3 regions of the Pseudoalteromonas sp. PAB 2.2 genome follow, and region 2 is predicted to be linked to each of the others. Evidence: predicted binding sites of a transcription regulator. Region 2 holds the regulator's gene; each other region holds the start of a gene.
What was found. Region 2 encodes sigma-54, which starts transcription at its own class of promoters, with help from an activator protein. Its sites were predicted from a motif close to GTTGGCACGNNNNTNGNNT; they were not measured.
Positions count from the first base shown of each region.

Region 1: BWD47_RS08635 (BON domain-containing protein) is a predicted target of sigma-54. The motif match lies at 3,281-3,299, and genes of this name have one in related genera.
Region 3: BWD47_RS14035 (TorF family putative porin) is a predicted target of sigma-54. The motif match lies at 3,828-3,846, and genes of this name have one in related genera.

Region 1 covers NZ_LYPI01000010.1:33,318-38,981, reverse strand. Annotated here, with positions in the region: gene BWD47_RS08655 (hypothetical protein) at 1-122, shown strand, start outside; gene BWD47_RS08650 (hypothetical protein) at 391-1,071, shown strand; gene BWD47_RS08645 (tRNA1(Val) (adenine(37)-N6)-methyltransferase) at 1,125-1,823, opposite strand; gene srmB (ATP-dependent RNA helicase SrmB) at 1,900-3,126, shown strand; gene BWD47_RS08635 (BON domain-containing protein) at 3,344-3,673, shown strand; gene BWD47_RS08630 (hypothetical protein) at 3,719-4,651, opposite strand; gene radA (DNA repair protein RadA) at 4,697-5,664, opposite strand, start outside.
Region 2 covers NZ_LYPI01000019.1:96,190-101,853, reverse strand. Annotated here, with positions in the region: gene lptB (LPS export ABC transporter ATP-binding protein) at 1-433, shown strand, start outside; gene BWD47_RS16840 (RNA polymerase factor sigma-54) at 548-2,044, shown strand; gene hpf (ribosome hibernation promoting factor) at 2,071-2,358, shown strand; gene ptsN (PTS IIA-like nitrogen regulatory protein PtsN) at 2,362-2,814, shown strand; gene rapZ (RNase adapter RapZ) at 2,815-3,663, shown strand; gene BWD47_RS16820 (HPr family phosphocarrier protein) at 3,673-3,945, shown strand; gene mgtE (magnesium transporter) at 4,161-5,519, shown strand; gene BWD47_RS16810 (YgiQ family radical SAM protein) at 5,560-5,664, opposite strand, start outside.
Region 3 covers NZ_LYPI01000015.1:11,364-17,027, reverse strand. Annotated here, with positions in the region: gene BWD47_RS14050 (efflux RND transporter periplasmic adaptor subunit) at 1-1,161, opposite strand, end outside; gene BWD47_RS14045 (YIP1 family protein) at 1,209-1,919, opposite strand; gene BWD47_RS14040 (aldo/keto reductase family oxidoreductase) at 2,089-2,982, shown strand; gene BWD47_RS14035 (TorF family putative porin) at 3,053-3,730, opposite strand; gene BWD47_RS14030 (hypothetical protein) at 4,018-5,184, opposite strand; gene BWD47_RS14025 (helix-turn-helix transcriptional regulator) at 5,334-5,534, opposite strand; gene BWD47_RS14020 (hypothetical protein) at 5,543-5,664, opposite strand, start outside.

The DNA of each region.
Region 1 (5,664 bases), on a different contig from region 2:
AAATAGAAAAACAGCACACAAAAGCAGTCTTAGACGCCTTGCTTGAGCTTGAGCATGTTCAACAAATTCAACTTGATGAAGTAATGCAGCTGCAACCTCCCGTGCAATTAAGTGCAAAATAGAGGTACAATCAACGCATCAATATGCCATACCAATTCGCTTAATTAAGTGCGCTATTTTGGGGCGATAAAACCTCGTTGAAAACAAGGCAAAGGTTTCGTTATTTAGTTGTTCTCGGCAATTGCTCCTGCATTGCTCTACCTCCTGCATCCATGCAGTCGTAAATCAGCAATGTTTAACACAGGTCGCAACCGGTTTAATCCCTCAAAATAATTAAGCATTTTTGCGAATTGGAACCATACGGCAGCTTCATTAGTAAAAGGATAAACAATGAAAAATGCGCTATTTTTACTCTTTGCAACAACGCTGCTTGTAGGGTGTGATGAGTTAGAAGTCGAGGAAAGTCATGATTTTGGCAACCAGATGTATGAGAACAAGTATACATTGATAAACACCACCGCCTTAGAGGTTGACTACTCCATGGCAAATACCGACCTGTTTGGTAACGCAAGAGAAGTCAGTGATGCGCAATATTATGTAGACACGCTCGCATCAGGTTCATTACCTGTTGATATAACACACCTTCACAATGAACGACGCCGTATTTCATTTTATGTAGAAGATCACAGTGAAGCGAGCAACTTCGCAGAGCAAATGTATCAAGTGGACAACGACCAGCCTTACCATTTTGTCGCCTGGCAAAGTGCAGAAAAGCTGCGTTTAACGCTCATAAAACAGACTCAAAATAACAAAGAGGGCTTTTTTGCCGTCCGCTTTCTTGCCACCGAAAACATTCGCTTAAAAATAGAGAATCAAATAGTTAACCTATATCAAAATCAATTAAGTACGTGGTATCACACTGATGACTGCGCAGATGATATTAAAATCTCTCGACTGAATGATGAAGGTAAGCGTGTTGATGAATCAGTTGCCATTTGTCATGCCTCATATGGACACTCTTATACATTATTAGTAAGCGAAAATGGCCTACAATCGAGCATCAGTGAATAGCAATACGACCTTTTAGAGTAAAGTGATGACGGACTATTAATGGCTGGTATGCGTCACATTTTCAAATAAAAGTCCTTGCATAGCGCACTATATTCAGCACTGTACGCGCCACTGTTTGCATGAATCGTTAAATGTGTTGTCGTTAAAGGGGCTGCAACCTGACTAAATAACATTAAACTGCGACTAGGTGCTTTTTTCTCGGTTGTTTTAACTAAACACAGGTGGTTTAAATACCAGCCTTCTTGCTTTGCAATGGCAATAAATTGCTCGGCCTCAGGACAAGGCAGTATCACATTGAGCAGAGTATGTGCATGACTCAGCGCACTACACGCTTTGATTAATTCGCTAAAACTCAATCCATCGGTGTGGCGCGCTGTATTGCGTGCTGCATTATCGCCTTTAAGGCTGGCATTGAAATAAGGTGGATTAGTGATAATTGCATCAAAGGGGGTTGCTGCTTTAAAAGACTGCACAGCCCCTTGATAAAGCATAATGTCAGGCCAAGGGCTATTAGCAAAATTAGCGCGAGCATCAATACACGCGTTAACCTCTATTTCGATAGCGTTAACAACCGCCTTCGGCGCACGTTGTTTTGCCATTAAAGCAAGCAACCCGGTGCCTGTGCCAATATCAACAATTCGTGCAGCATCGCTTACATGTGCCCATGCCCCCAACAAAATCCCATCTGTTGAAACTTTCATTGCAGTGTGAGTTTGCCCTATCGAAAACTGTTTAAACACAAAACCTGACATTTTTTCACCTTTTCATTCACCAACAGCTGGATAGCGCGTATAATTAACGCCAATTGTCCTCTATTTATGTCACTCTATGCAATTTTCTGAATTTGATATCGATAACAAGCTGTTAAATGCCATTAATAAAATGGGTTTTGATACGCCAACCAGCATTCAACAACAAGCGATCCCTGAAGCATTACAAGGGCGCGATATTTTGGCATCTGCACCCACAGGTACCGGTAAAACAGCCGCGTTTTTGATCCCAGCTATTCAATACTTGCTTGATTTCCCTCGTCGTGACCCTGGTTTTGCCCGCGTACTTATCATGACTCCTACTCGCGAGCTTGCTTATCAAATCCATGAGCATTGTGAACAGCTTGCTGAGCAAACACACCTTAAAATAGGTGTTGTGACGGGCGGCATCAACTATGGAACGCACAAAGAAATTTTTGAGAACAATAACGACATTCTTATCGCGACACCTGGGCGCTTAATGGAATACCTCGAAACCGAGAACTTCCATGCTGAAAATGTCGAAATGCTTATTTTAGACGAAGCCGACCGCATGCTCGATATGGGCTTTCGTAAAGAAATGCTGCGTATTTGTGATGAAGCCAGAAATCGTCGTCAATGTTTTCTATTTTCAGCCACACTTGAAGGTGACAGTGTTGAGCTTTTCGCTGAGCGTATTTTAAATGATCCTGCGCTACTAGAAGCAGAATCGTCGCGTAAAGAAAAAGCAAAGATCCACCAGTGGGTTCACTTAGCCGACGACTACAACCATAAGCTTAAAATGTTAGTCGATATCTTAAACGGCGATGATATCCATAAAGCGATAGTGTTCGTTAAGACCCGTGAACGCCTAGAATCATTAATTGGTGCGTTAAATAACGAAGGACTGCGCGTTGCTTGGTTACGTGGTGAAATGCCACAAGATAAACGCATGAAAGCAATGGAGAACTTCCATTCTGGCCGCAATAAAATATTGGTAGCAACCGATGTGGCTGCCCGTGGTATTGACGTGGCAGATATCAGCCATGTGATTAACTTTGATATGCCTCGCACCGCAGACATATACGTTCACCGTATTGGACGTACTGGTCGTGCAGGCAAAAAAGGAATCGCGATTTCATTTATCGAAGCGCATGACGTTGCCATTTTAGGCAAAGTTGAGCGTTACATCGAACAAAAACTAAAGCGTCGAGTAATCAAAGGGATAGAGCCGCAACACAAAGAAGCAAAAATCCCTTCTAAAAAGAAAAAAGATCCAGCAAAGATCAAAGCGAAGAAAAAGGCAAAACCAAAAAAGAAAAAGTAGTGCGTGCTTAATAAGCCTTGTTAATAAAAATGCCGAGCCTGTCTCGGCATTTTTATCGCTGTTATTTGCCGTGTCTTTTTTACTGAACTATGTGTAATTACTTCACATACAGTTTCTTCAAAAAAATAAAACCTATAAAAATCAACAAACTAAAATTGGAACAGAATTTGTAATTGTTCATACAGAGTTCAATCTGTCATTATTGCGAGGGAATTGTATGAGCCGTTTCAAATTATCTGTTGTCGTAACCTTATTTAGCTGTCTTTTTTTATTGGCTTGCGCCACACAAGTCAGTGCCAACACCCATGTTTTAACAACCAGTACTTCGGCGCAACCGCGATTACAGCAAGTGGCTTTAAAGAAACTAACGAATAACCGCAATTTTAAAATTGAAAACTTACAGGTTATTGTAAGTGGCGATACGATTGAATTATTAGGTTCAACGGAAACGGGGTTTCAACGTGCGCTGGCACAAAAGTTCTTAGAACACAGTCAGGGTGTAAGGCATGTAAAAAATAACCTTAAAGTGAGTAAACTAGAGAGTTGAACACTTTAAGGTTATTGCAGCTAACGCACGGCTGCGGTCAGCGGGTTATTCACCACTGGCTTTTAAATTAATAAATTTCGCAAGCTCTTCAGGCTGACCAACCAGCATCATGATTTGCTGGTTGATTTGCATCATCGACTTGCCTTCAGGTAGGCGTGCCGATAAAGACAATTTTGATAAACCACTGGCAAAGTTTTTAATCGCAGTGTCTAACTCCGCACTTACAGGAGCTTGTTGTAATTGCATTGCCACAACTTGCTCAAGGTCATCAAGTGTCATGCCTTGCGCTTTTAAGAAGCTTTCGACAACAGTTTTAAGTTCACCGTCGTCGTTGATTTCAAGCTCGATACTGCGCGGCTCTAATTGGCTCATTGCCGCCATCATTTTTGATTGTTGCTGTAGTTGTTGCTCTAAAGTGAGCTCAGCCCCATTCGCAGCATTTTGTGCTTGGCTGATTGATAAAGATGCTTCCATCAACGCCGTTGAATTTGCTAAACCAAGATTAAAACGTACATCAGCCACTTCGCTTGCCTTCACGTTAAGCGCAAACTTGCTATCACCTGACTCTTTGTTGTAATCAAGCGATGAATTCACGTTGTAACTCGTTGCGGCAAGCTTATTATTCGCACTGTCTGGAAGTTGCGATAAAAACTCATCACTAAAGCGGAAATTTGTCATCACGAAGCCCGTGTGGGGTGGGATCGCATCAACTTCGTAACCCGTCACTTCAATATTGTCGATAGTGGCAATGGTTTCATCGCCTTCAATGCTTTGCACATTTATACCAGACAACTGCATGCTGCTACTGAACACACTTGCTGAAATATCGCTGTAAGTGATATCTACACCACTTTGGCTTGATAAAGCGCTTAGTTGCTTATCAACAACCTTTTTCACTTCCTGTGTTGCTGTATAGTTTGCGTAAACGACGCCACCTACAGCTGCAGCAACAACGGCTGCAATTACTAACTTTTTCATTTTATTTCCTTTGATTGGTGTTTTTTATAGTCTATCAAATTACAACTAGTTTATTAAAGACAGTAACTCATGCACTGTTTTAACAGGTGTAATTTTTGCGCCCAATCCTTCCATTGATTTATGGTAGTTACGATATGGAATAAAAATTTCAGTGAAACCATGCTGAGCGGCTTCTTTTACTCGCGGCACCCCACTGTCGATGGGCCTAACGTCACCATTTAAGCTTAATTCGCCCATAATACAGGTGGTTCTTGGCACAACAAATTCATTCAAACTACTCAACAATGCCGTAACTAATGCTAAGTCGATACAGGTTTCAGACTCATCAATTTTTAGGCCACCGACAATATTAAAAAACGTGTCATGAAAGATTTTAGTCTTGGTGTGTTTACGCAAAATTCCCGTGAGCATTTTGATACGATTCATATTTAAGCCAACACACACTCGCTGCGGAAACTCAGCCTCTGTTTCTGTGGTTAAGCACTGAATCTCTAACAATAAATTACGATTACCTTTACGAATACATGTAATAGCCGATCCCGGCGATTCGGTGCTTGATCCCGATAAAAATATTTCGCTTGGGTTGTCAACACTGAGCATACCGCGCTCACACATTCTAAAAATACCGACGGTATCAATATCGCCAAAACGGTTTTTATTGGCACGTAAGGTACGAATTTGCCCATCGTTGGTATCAATATGCAGCAGCGCATCAACAATATGCACTAAGGTTTGCGGGCCTGCGATTTCGTTGTTTTTATTAACGTGAGCAATAATGAACATGGTGACGTCATTTTGCTTACAATATTGAGTGAGTGCTTGTGCTGCACTTTTAACTTGTGAAGGAGAGCCTGGGCTGCCATTAGCGGCTTCTGTCACAACCGCTTGAATTGAATCGATCACCGCAAACTTAATCTTGTTCTTATCAAGCTCTTCAATAATTGCTTCAACGCTGGTTTCTGACAGTAAATAAAGCTCATCAGGGTTATAATCTAAACGCAGTCGGTTTACAC
Region 2 (5,664 bases):
CTTAATGGCCATTTTAGAGACCCGTAAAGATCTCAATAAACAAGGCCGCGAAGAAACACTTAACAGCTTACTTGATGAATTTAGCATTCAACACATTCGTGACAGCCAAGGTATGGCATTGTCAGGGGGTGAACGCCGTCGTGTTGAAATAGCACGCGCACTGGCCGCTGACCCTAAATTTATTTTGCTCGATGAGCCTTTTGCTGGTGTTGATCCTATTTCAGTGTTAGATATAAAGAAAATTATTGAGCACTTAAAAAATCGTGGTATTGGTGTATTAATTACTGACCACAATGTGAGAGAAACCCTTGATGTTTGTGAAAAAGCCTACATTGTTTCTCATGGGGAGCTAATTGCATCAGGTACACCTGAACATGTGTTAGCCGACCAAACTGTACGCGATGTGTATCTAGGCGAGCAATTCAGGCTTTAAATACGCCACCGACTAGAGCATCTGCTAGACTTATAACAATGACAATAAATCAAATAAATAGTTAACGGCATCGTGCTATTGTTTGATAAGACTAAAAAGGATTGTTAGGGATACATGAGGCAATCATTACAGCTGCGCATGGGCCAGCAACTTACAATGACTCCACAACTGCAACAGGCTATCCGTTTGTTGCAGCTCAGTACATTGGATCTCCAGCAAGAAATTCAAGAAGCGTTAGACTCTAACCCTTTGCTTGAAGTTGAAGAAGCAGATTATGCAGAAGAGAGTATTGGCAAGAACGAGCAGAAAGCCGAATCTGACGATACCCAACTAAGCGCGTCGGCTGACGAAGCTGCAAGCGAGTACGAGCAAGAAAGCAGTGATGCCCTCAACAAAGACACCGTAAGTGACGACTTAGCAATGGATGTTACGTGGGATGAGTACATGAGTGCTGCCCCATCAAGTTCCTCAGGTCCAATGCCTGAAGATGAATCAATTTACCAAGGCGCATCAACCGAAACTCTCCACGAATACCTAATGTGGCAGTTACAACTGACTCCATTCAGCCCAACAGACGAAGCGATTGCCGTTGCGATTGTTGAGGCAATTGATGATTCGGGTATTTTAACCGTAAGCTGCGAAGACATTGTTGAAAGCTTCAATCAAAATAACGATGAAGAAGAAATCGAACTTGATGAAGTCGAAGCTGTCTTAAAAAGAATCCAATTATTCGATCCTGTCGGTATTGGCGCCCGTAGTTTACAAGAATGTTTGTGTATTCAATTACGCCAATTCGATGCTGACACCCCCTATTTAGCTGAAACTAAAATGGTGTTATCAGAACATATTGAATTATTAGCGAGTCGTGACTATCGCACTTTGATGAAAAAGACTAAGCTTAAAGAAAGTGAGCTGAAAGAAGTCATGACATTGATCCACAGCTTAAATCCAAAGCCTGCGGATACCATTGTTAGAGAAGAGTCTGAATACGTGATACCCGATGTATCCGTAAAAAAAATAAAAGGCCGTTGGGTAGTTGAACTAAACCCAGACTGCATGCCGAAAATCAGAGTGAATAGCCACTATGCGGCGATGTCACGTTCTGTAAAATCAAGCAGTGATAGCCAATTTATTCGCTCTCATTTACAAGAAGCAAAATGGTTTATTAAAAGCTTAGAAAGCCGTAATGACACGTTATTAAAAGTGACTAACTGTATTGTTCAACAACAACAGGCTTTCTTTGAACATGGTCCTGAGGCCATGAAACCCATGGTATTAAATGATGTCGCAGAAATGGTCGAAATGCATGAATCAACAATTTCGCGAGTAACAACACAAAAATACATGCATACCCCGCGGGGAATTTTTGAGTTGAAATATTTCTTCTCCAGCCATGTAAGCACTGAAAATGGGGGTGAGTGTTCATCTACGGCAATTCGCGCTTTAATCAAAAAGCTAATCGCCGCAGAAAACACAGCTAAACCATTGAGTGATAGCAAAATTGCAGATATATTGGCTGAGCAAGGAATTAAAGTAGCTAGACGGACAATAGCAAAATATCGAGAGTCTCTAGCAATACCTCCGTCGAATCAGCGTAAGAGTCTGATTTAGACGTTTTACATAGAAGGAAAATGCTTATGCAACTAAATTTAACTGGTCGTCATGTAGAAATCACAGATTCATTAAGAGACTATGTAAACACCAAGTTTGCGAAACTAGAAAGGCATTTTGACCACATTAATAATGTTCATGTCATTCTAGATGTAGAAAAACTAAGCCAAAAAGCAGAAGCAACTTTACATGTAAACGGAGGCGAGTTATTTGCCTCTACTGAACACCAAGATATGTATGCAGCCATCGACTCGTTAATCGATAAACTTGATCGTCAAGTAATTAAACACAAAGAGAAATTAGCTCGACACTAAATTATGAAACTTAGTTCACTTACTAACCAGGACTGCAGCAAAGCTGCGGTCCTTTTTAATAGCAAAAAAAGAATTCTCGAATTTATCAGCGAACTGGCTCATGAGCAGCTCCCTCATTTATCTCAGCAAGATATACTCAATGCCCTATTGAACAGAGAAAAATTGGGCAGCACGGGTATTGGCCGAGGTATTGCGATTCCACATGGTCGTATGAGCGGTGCAGATCAGCCACACGCATTTGTAATTGTGAGTGAGTCACCTATAAATTTTGATGCAATTGATAATCGTCCAGTGGATATTTTTGTCGCACTCATCGTACCAGATGGTGACTGTCAGCTTCATCTAAAGACCTTATCAACAATTGCTGATAGACTTAAAGACAAAGAATTTTGTAAACAGCTACGCAGTGCTAAAACAGATAGTGATCTGTTTAAAGTCATTGCATCAGAGGCATAAATGGAATTAATTATTATCAGCGGTCGCTCTGGTTCAGGTAAATCAGTCGCTTTACGAGTACTTGAAGACTTAGGCTATTACTGCGTTGATAATATTCCTGTAAACCTGCTTCCTTCGTTAGTACGCAGTGTGTCAGATAATTACGACAAAATTGCTGTAAGTATCGATGTGCGTAACCTGCCGAAAGAACAGCAAGAATTTAACGATATTCTTGAGTATTTACCGGGCTTTGCAAAACCTACGTTGTTTTATTTAGATAGTGATGATCAAACACTGATCAAACGATTCTCTGAAACACGCCGCTTACACCCATTATCGATTGACTCGCTGCCGCTTGATTTAGCGATTAAACAAGAAAAAGTATTACTGGATGTTTTGATCACCCGTGCCGATTTTATGATTGATACGACCGATCTCAGCGTGCATCAGCTTGCCGAATCTATTCGCGAAAAAATACTGGGTAAAAAAGACAAAAAGCTCATTATTACTTTTATGTCGTTTGGCTTTAAGCACGGTATTCCAAAAGAAGCTGATTACGTATTTGATGCTCGCTTTTTACCGAATCCACACTGGGAACCGGATCTAAAACCACTGACAGGCTTAGACCAACCAGTAAAAGATTACCTTGCTAGTCACAGCATAGTGCAAAAGTTTACATGGCAAATTCAAACCTTTGTACAAACATGGCTCCCTCACCTAGAGCGAAATAATCGCAGTTATTTAACCATTGCGATTGGCTGCACAGGTGGACAACATCGCTCAGTTTACTTAGCGCAAACCATTGGTGAGAGCTTTTCGAAAAGTCACGCAAACGTGAAAATACGCCACCGCGAGCAAGATACCCAATAGGCAACGACGATGCATGCTGAAGACACTTTTTTAATCCAAAATAAGCTAGGTTTACATGCACGAGCAGCCACGGTTTTAGCACAACTTGCACTGCAATTCGATGCTAAAATAACCCTTTACCAAGACGATAAAGAAGCCGAAGGCGATAGTGTATTAGCCTTAATGTTACTCGAGAGCAGCCAAGGCAAAGAAGTCCGTGTGGTGTGTGAAGGCCCCGATGCTGACGCAGCACTCAATGCAATAGGCGAATTAATTGCACAACGCTTTCATGAACAAGAATAGCATTTGCTAAGCCTTGACTGTTTACGTTAAACTTGCATTGGGTATTTAAAATTCCTGTTAAATATCCTACTTTTATATCGCTCGCTTCTCTAAAATACATTTTTCTTAGTAAATTTATCTCAGTGCGGCGATATCCCTGCAAATACTAAATTTAGCAACTATGCTGTATTTGCTGAGTCAGATTTTAAGCTATTTTTTCAGTTGTAAGGACGCCAATGCCAGAAGCCTTTGAACAAGATTACCCGCTACAACAACTAAAACAGGTGACCAAGTCACTCAATAGTGGTCAATTTGTTCAAGTGCGCGGCATGTTAGCAAAAACAGCACCGTGTGATACCGCACTCCTTTTAGAATCATCTCCGCATAAAATTCGCCGTATGCTTTGGCAGCTGGTAGACCCTGATGTGCGTGGTGACGTATTAGAAGAGCTCTCAGAAGATGTACGTTTAGGCATTATTGCCCAAATGGAACCTGAGCACATTGCTGCCGCAACCGAAGACATGGACGACGATGATTTAGGTGAGGTTCTTCGTAGCCTACCTGATACAGTCTACCAAGACGTTGTCGGCGCCATGGACTCGCAAGATAGAGAAAGAGCCACCCAAGCCCTGTCTTATCAAGAGCGCTCAGCTGGTGCCTTGATGAACAGCGATACGGTAACCATTCGCCCAGACGTCACACTAGATGTTGTTTTACGCTATCTGCGTTTACGCGGCGATTTACCTGAAGGCACCGATGATTTATACGTCGTTGATAAACATAATTGCTTTTTAGGGGCATTATCTTTAACGACGTTGTTGACCAATCCCTCAGATAAAGTGGTTCGCGACCTGATGGATGAAGACTGTGAATCTATCTTAATATCGATGGATGAAAGCGACGTGGCACAATTATTCGAACGCCATAACTGGATTTCAGCCCCCGTTGTAGATGATAACGCGCACTTACTAGGGCGTATTACCATCGATGATATCGTTGACGTTATCCGTGAAGATGCCGAACATAGCTTATTAAGCTTAGCGGGTCTTGATGATGAAGAAGATACTTTTGCTCCCGTATTGAAAAGCTCGCAGCGCCGCTCTATTTGGCTAGGAGTCAACTTATTAACCGCTTTACTCGCTGCAATAGTCGCTAGTTTTTTCGAGAATACATTAGCTATCTTACCTATTCTTGCTGTACTAAATGGTATTGTTCCCTCAATGGGAGGCGTAGCAGGCAGCCAAACGCTTACACTTGTTATTCGTGGTATTGCTGTTGGCCATATAAACCAAACCAACCAACGCTTTTTATTACTCAAAGAGCTCGCTATCGGCGCGCTAAACGGGGTAATTTGGTCTATTTTAATCGCGGGTGTTGTCGCGCTGTGGCAGTGGGACTTTAAACTCGGTGCGGTGCTTGCCTTTGCTATGTTCATGAACTTAGTGGCAGCAGGTATTGCAGGGGCCAGTATTCCGCTTATTTTAAAGAGAATGAAAATTGACCCTGCATTAGCAGGCAGCGTAGTGCTTACGACGGTGACAGATATAGTGGGTATTTTTGCCTTTTTAGGCACTGCGACTTGGTTACTTATTTAAACTAAAAACGGCCCTTGTGGGCCGTTTTGCTTTGTATAATCTATGTTGCTCGTTGCTTATTTTTACCAACACGCGGTTTGGTGTTCGCCTTCTTAAATTGGCTAAAACCTGTGTGTCGGGTTAGTGCAGCTCGGCCTGTGCGCCC
Region 3 (5,664 bases), on a different contig from region 2:
TGCCCCTTTTACAAGGCTGTCTTTAATTGCCACGGTATCGCCATCTTTTAATGAACTAAGCGGTCTTGCAGGACCAATCACAATGCGTTCACCCACCGTTACACCCTGTGTTATCGCTTGTTCTATATCTGATGAAATTCCCACCTTAACTGGCGATTTAGTGACGGTGTTATCGGCGTTTAGCTTCCATACAAAGTAGGTATCGTCTTCCTTTTGAATTGCTTCAATGGGGAGTTTTAAACCATTTTCGGTAATGCTTGTGGCAATTTCAGCTCGGCAACTCATACCAGCATAAAGTTGACGCTCAGTGGCATCAAGCAGCACTTTGACTTTAAACGATAGCCCTTGCGAACCTGGTTGGTTTTTTGCTGAAGTGCCAATGTTTATGACTTTTCCTGTAAAGGGTTGATTAGGGTAGGCTGCGGCATAAATGTCGGCATGTTGATTTAACTTTATGCCAGCAATATCAGTTTCATCAACCCGTAACTCCGCTAAAATTGCACTGGGGTCGGCGACTAGCATTAGGTCTGAACCAATAATGTTTGTCGTACCGGCTATCACGGTTTCACCTTCTTTAATGTTGACCGAAGCGAGTAGCCCACTCATGGGTGCGCGAAACACACTTTTATTTAAACGGTCTTCGGCAATCAGTAACGACGCTTGTGCTTGATGATAGGCTTCACGTTTCGCTTCAATATCAATTTCGGCTAAATCACGCGCGTTTTGTAGGTTTTCATACACTTCTTGGCCTGCAAGTCCGACTTCGTAGAGCTCTTTTTGTCGACTTAATTGTCGCTCAATATTTTTCAGGCGTGTTTCGCTGTGTTTAATATCAATCTCGGTTGCACGTAACACCGCTTTGTTTCGCGCCACCTCAGATTCAAATGCAGTGGTATCAAGGCGCATTAAAATATCGCCTTCGGTGACACTTTCACCTTCTTCAACAAATACCTTCGCAACCCGCCCAGTGACTTCTGAGCGTAACTGTACTTGGGTGTTAAATACCAGATTACCAGAGGCCAAAATTGAATCAGCAATACTACCTTGTTCAACGCTTGCTACATGCATTTCAGGCACTTTTTTGCTGTTTGTTATTTGCTTAGATATGAGTAATGCTGCAAATGCCGTGATAGCAAGGCCAATAATGATGGCTTTTTTCATGTTACTTCCTTGTGGGAGTAAGAGCGGCAATGCCGCTCATTTGATAGCTAGATGATTGCAATAACTGTCCAAATACCGTAGATCGCGATACTGGGTAGGGCAGCAAACAGGAGTGCTTTATTAAAGTTGAAGTTAGTCCAACACTTTAAACCGATTGCCGCTAGTACAATGCCCCAGATAGAGAAAATGTTTAGGCTTTCAAGCATGGTACAAAAAGGATGACCGACCTCAAGGCCGATGAGCAATTGATTGATTGAGGCATAATTAAAGAGGGTTGGTGAAAGCTGGTTGTTGCTGGCAGTTAAAACGAGGATCAATATACCCAAGCTTGAAATAACCATTGGCATCATGGTCCACACGCCAAACCCATACCACGCACCGTAACTATAGTTAGCCTCTGGATCTTGCTTTGATACAAATAGGTAGTAACCCGCCATCAATGCATTAATAACAGCTAAGCCAATAATACCACCAAAGAGCGCAAACCATACCTGCATATCAAGCGTTTGCTCCATGCTTTGACGGATCATTTTTTGCTCAGCAATTGTGGCATCAACACTGGCTGCAGCGACTTGCTGATCGATTAAAAACTGAGGATCTGCTTTGTTATAAAAAGCGAGCATACTTGCCGCGAGCATGCCTGCAAGTAATATGAAAGCAACAAAAGACCAGCCTTTTGCCTCCTTCACTCCATTAAACGCTTTGCTTGGGCTGATAAAAATATCAACTAGTGCTGTCACTGCATTCGACGATTTCATTATTATTCCTTGTTAAGTAACATTTATTTTTAGGTACTAAAATACCCTGATTTATTATTAATTAGAAGTCTGATTTGTAACTATATGTTAACAGTTGTGAATAGGGAAATTGTGTTATTCTTTAAAGAGTAAGATAGGTGTAATAATCAAGATTAAGTAGGTATATATAGTGAATAACAATGTGCGTTGTATTGATGAATTAGTACTGGGATTTTGGCGCTTGCTAGATTGGCAAATATCACCACAGCAATGCTTAAGCTTTTTAGAGCAAGCCATTGAAGTAGGGGTTACACACACTGACCATGCTGATATTTATGGTGAATACGGCTGCGAAGCTGAATTTGGTAAAGCGTTACAACTAAAGCCGAGTATTCGTGATGAAATAAAAATAATCACTAAATGTGGAATTAAACCCGCATTTCCCAGTTTAGGCTTGCAAGGCAAAGCGAATCATTATGACTCGAGTGCAGCCCATATCATCGCATCCGCTCAGCAATCGCTTAAACACTTTAATACCGACCGATTAGATGTGTTATTGATCCATCGCCCTGATTATTTAATGAATGCAGATGAAGTAGCTGAAGCATTCAATACTTTAAAAGCAAATGGTGATGTTATTGACTTTGGTGTTTCAAACTTCACGCCGTCACAACTCAGCTTACTGCAGTCCCGTTTAGACTTTGATTTAGTCACGAATCAAATAGAGTTTTCGCCTTATGAGATGAAAGCGCTTGATGATGGGACTTTGGATCAATGCCAATTACTTGATATTAAACCCATGCTTTGGTCACCTTTAGCGGGCGGGCGTTTATTTTCAAATGACGATGAAAAAGCAGTGCGTTTGCGTGCGGTGTTGGAGCAAGTTGGCAACGAAATTGGAGCCAGCTCTATCGATCAAGTTGTGTATACTTGGTTACTCATGCACCCAAGTTTGCCATCGGTAGTATTGGGTACAGGCAACATTGCCCGGGTTAAATCAGCCGTCGCAGCGAAAGAATTCACGATGAATCGTGAGCAATGGTATCGTATTTGGCAAGGCTCTACAGGCCACAGTGTGCCATAATTTTAAAGTGCGCTTTAACGAGAAAAGGGCCTTTCGGCCCTTCGTGTTGCAGCAAGTAACACATTCTTTTTTAAAGCGTAAAGTCAACTGCGTAAGCGACATACACTTTTACATCAGAGCCATCAATGTCTGTGTCAGACACGCCAAATGTAAAGCCGTCTTTTGACACAGAAACACCGTAGTCAATGATATTATCATCACCAATGAAATCGCCTGAGTAATGACCCAGATGAAGAGCCATTTCTGCACCGGTACTGCCAACTGGGAAGCTATAGTCAGCATTTAAGTATAAAGAATCTCCAAAATCTGTACCGTCACCGCTGGCTGCTGATGTAGCAAGGATTGCAGCACCAAAAGTGAAACTACCCATGCTGATGCTACCGTAGATCTCTGAAAAGTCAGCGTCAGTATAAGATGCTGCATCAGGGTAAGCATAATAAATGTAGCCAACATCGTAGCTAAATGTTTCATTGATATCACCGCCAAAACCTGCATAAAGGTCTAGCTCGTAAGTCATGTCGTCAGCCCAGCTGGCATTCGATACCCAAGTACCTGCGTAAAAGCCAGATTCACTTGCGTAATCAATACCGCCCTGAATTGCAGCATCACCCCCAGTTTGCTCTTGACCACGCCATAAATAGTTTGAAGTAGCCGCAGCGTTTGCTGTTACTTCTGCATAACTATATGTTGAGCTCAAAGTTAATAGCGCAATGGCGCTTGCTACGACCGTTTTTTTTAGTTTTAGCATGTTTCTCGTATCCTGTTGTTATGTTGATTTGCCCCATTTCAGATTGCAGTCTGGTTATTATTTGAGGACAGTTTTTATGTGTTGTCTGGATACGATGTAGCACTGGTTGTGCCAAGTTAATTCTGAAAGGGATATTTTATGTTTAACTGCTTTAAAAACAGCCTTTTAAGCGTGTTATTTTTTAAAGTTTAGATTTATTTGAATTGTTCATGCGCACACCTGTGGTGCAAAAAATAACCCGGTTGCACAATCGCGAAGCAACCAGGTTTTTCTTGTTTGATAGAGACTTAGCCAAAAATGGCACGCATTAGGCTGATTGTTTCTTCAACGCTACGGCCTTTTTCAACTTCGCTGACGATAGAGTCTCGTTTTGCTTTTATATGCTCGGGGATATCGTCACTTGCAAGCGCGCGGTCTACTAAAATCTCAGCAGACTCTTTGCCGCGACGCACGGTTTTTTTGCCTGCAGAACTGCCCGTGCTCTTCGGTTTGCTAAGCAGTTTAATGTAGTTAGAGTTATCAGCCGTGGTGTTATCGGCATAATAGAAAAAGCACGGTAGTAACGCTTTTATCTCAATAAGTGATTGTTCATGATCATTTGCTGCAGCAGCCATTTTAAACCAAGGCATGCTATGAATTGCAGTAACCACGTCTTGCCAATAACGTTCAAAATCACGGTTGTTTAATTTAGGAACTCCCAACGAAGCGCAAAGCGCATCAAGCTTACTATTTGTAATAGGCGTAAATACATCTGGGCGGCGCATTGCTAATAAGCGTGTTGCAGGCGCAAGCGTTGGTTTTTCTTCGCTGCCTGTAAAGGCCATAAAGTAAGCAACCATAAAATGTTGATAGTGTTCTTGCGTCACATCGCCTTCTAGGGGAATGTGCGCTAGGGCCTCGTCAAAAGCCGCAGGCAGGTCGCTCAGCATTTGATGAAACCCTTTGGCACTTTTGGTTGAAGCAAACCATTCAACATCAAAGTTATAGCTACTTGGGTCAAGAGAAGCCGTGTGTTTGCCTGCAAAAGCCAAGCGGTCTTCTGGAATCATTTCTTTTAAAGTTTGTGATTTAATTGTGCCAATGTAGTTTGCTAAACGTAATTGCTCATCAAGCGCAATGAGCTCTTTATGTTGCTCAATAAAGCCAGTAACAACAGGCCAAGGTGCAACGCGCAGCGTTTTCAATTGCAAGAAGCTAATGGCAGAGATCAGTAAGTCGTGAAGTTTTTTTAATGTCGGTAACTGCTTATCTTCTAATAAATCATAGTTAATACGATCGCGGCTTGCACTGAGTAGCTCATAGCACCAACCTAAAAAGTCTTCTGGGTGGTTGTCTACTTTCACGGCCATTAGGTTGAGGCTTAGCTCTGAAGATTGCTTGAGAATATTTTGATAAATTTGACTTTCTTGCTCGCTAAGCGCCATTTTTGACGGTGAAATAAGCAGTTTCTTCATGCCTTGTAGACTCTCCAGTTTGATATATTTTTTAGTCACTTTATTTTAGCTTAAATAAGCTAACAGCAACAGGGGCGTGCATCATACCGAAGAATACAGGGGATGCAATCTTGATAAGTTAAATCTGCACAAGATTGCATTTAAAGGCGTTAATCTGCTTCGTCTAGTGAAAATAATTGCTCGACAGTTGTATTAAACTGCCGGGCTATCTTTAATGCAATGATCACTGAAGGCGTAAAGCGAGACGTTTCGACCGTACTAATTGTTTTACGTGAAACAGCGATAGCATCGGCTAGCTCTTGTTGCGAAAGCCCTGCGGCTTTGCGATATTTTGCAATATGATTTTGCACTATTGCTCCTAGTCTCTACTTTGCCAAAGAATTGAGATGCCATATATTAAACTCATTTCAGCCAGGTAAAAGGTAGCCATCATGCTATGAGAAACATCTAAAGCTAACTCATCAGACAATAAATACACCG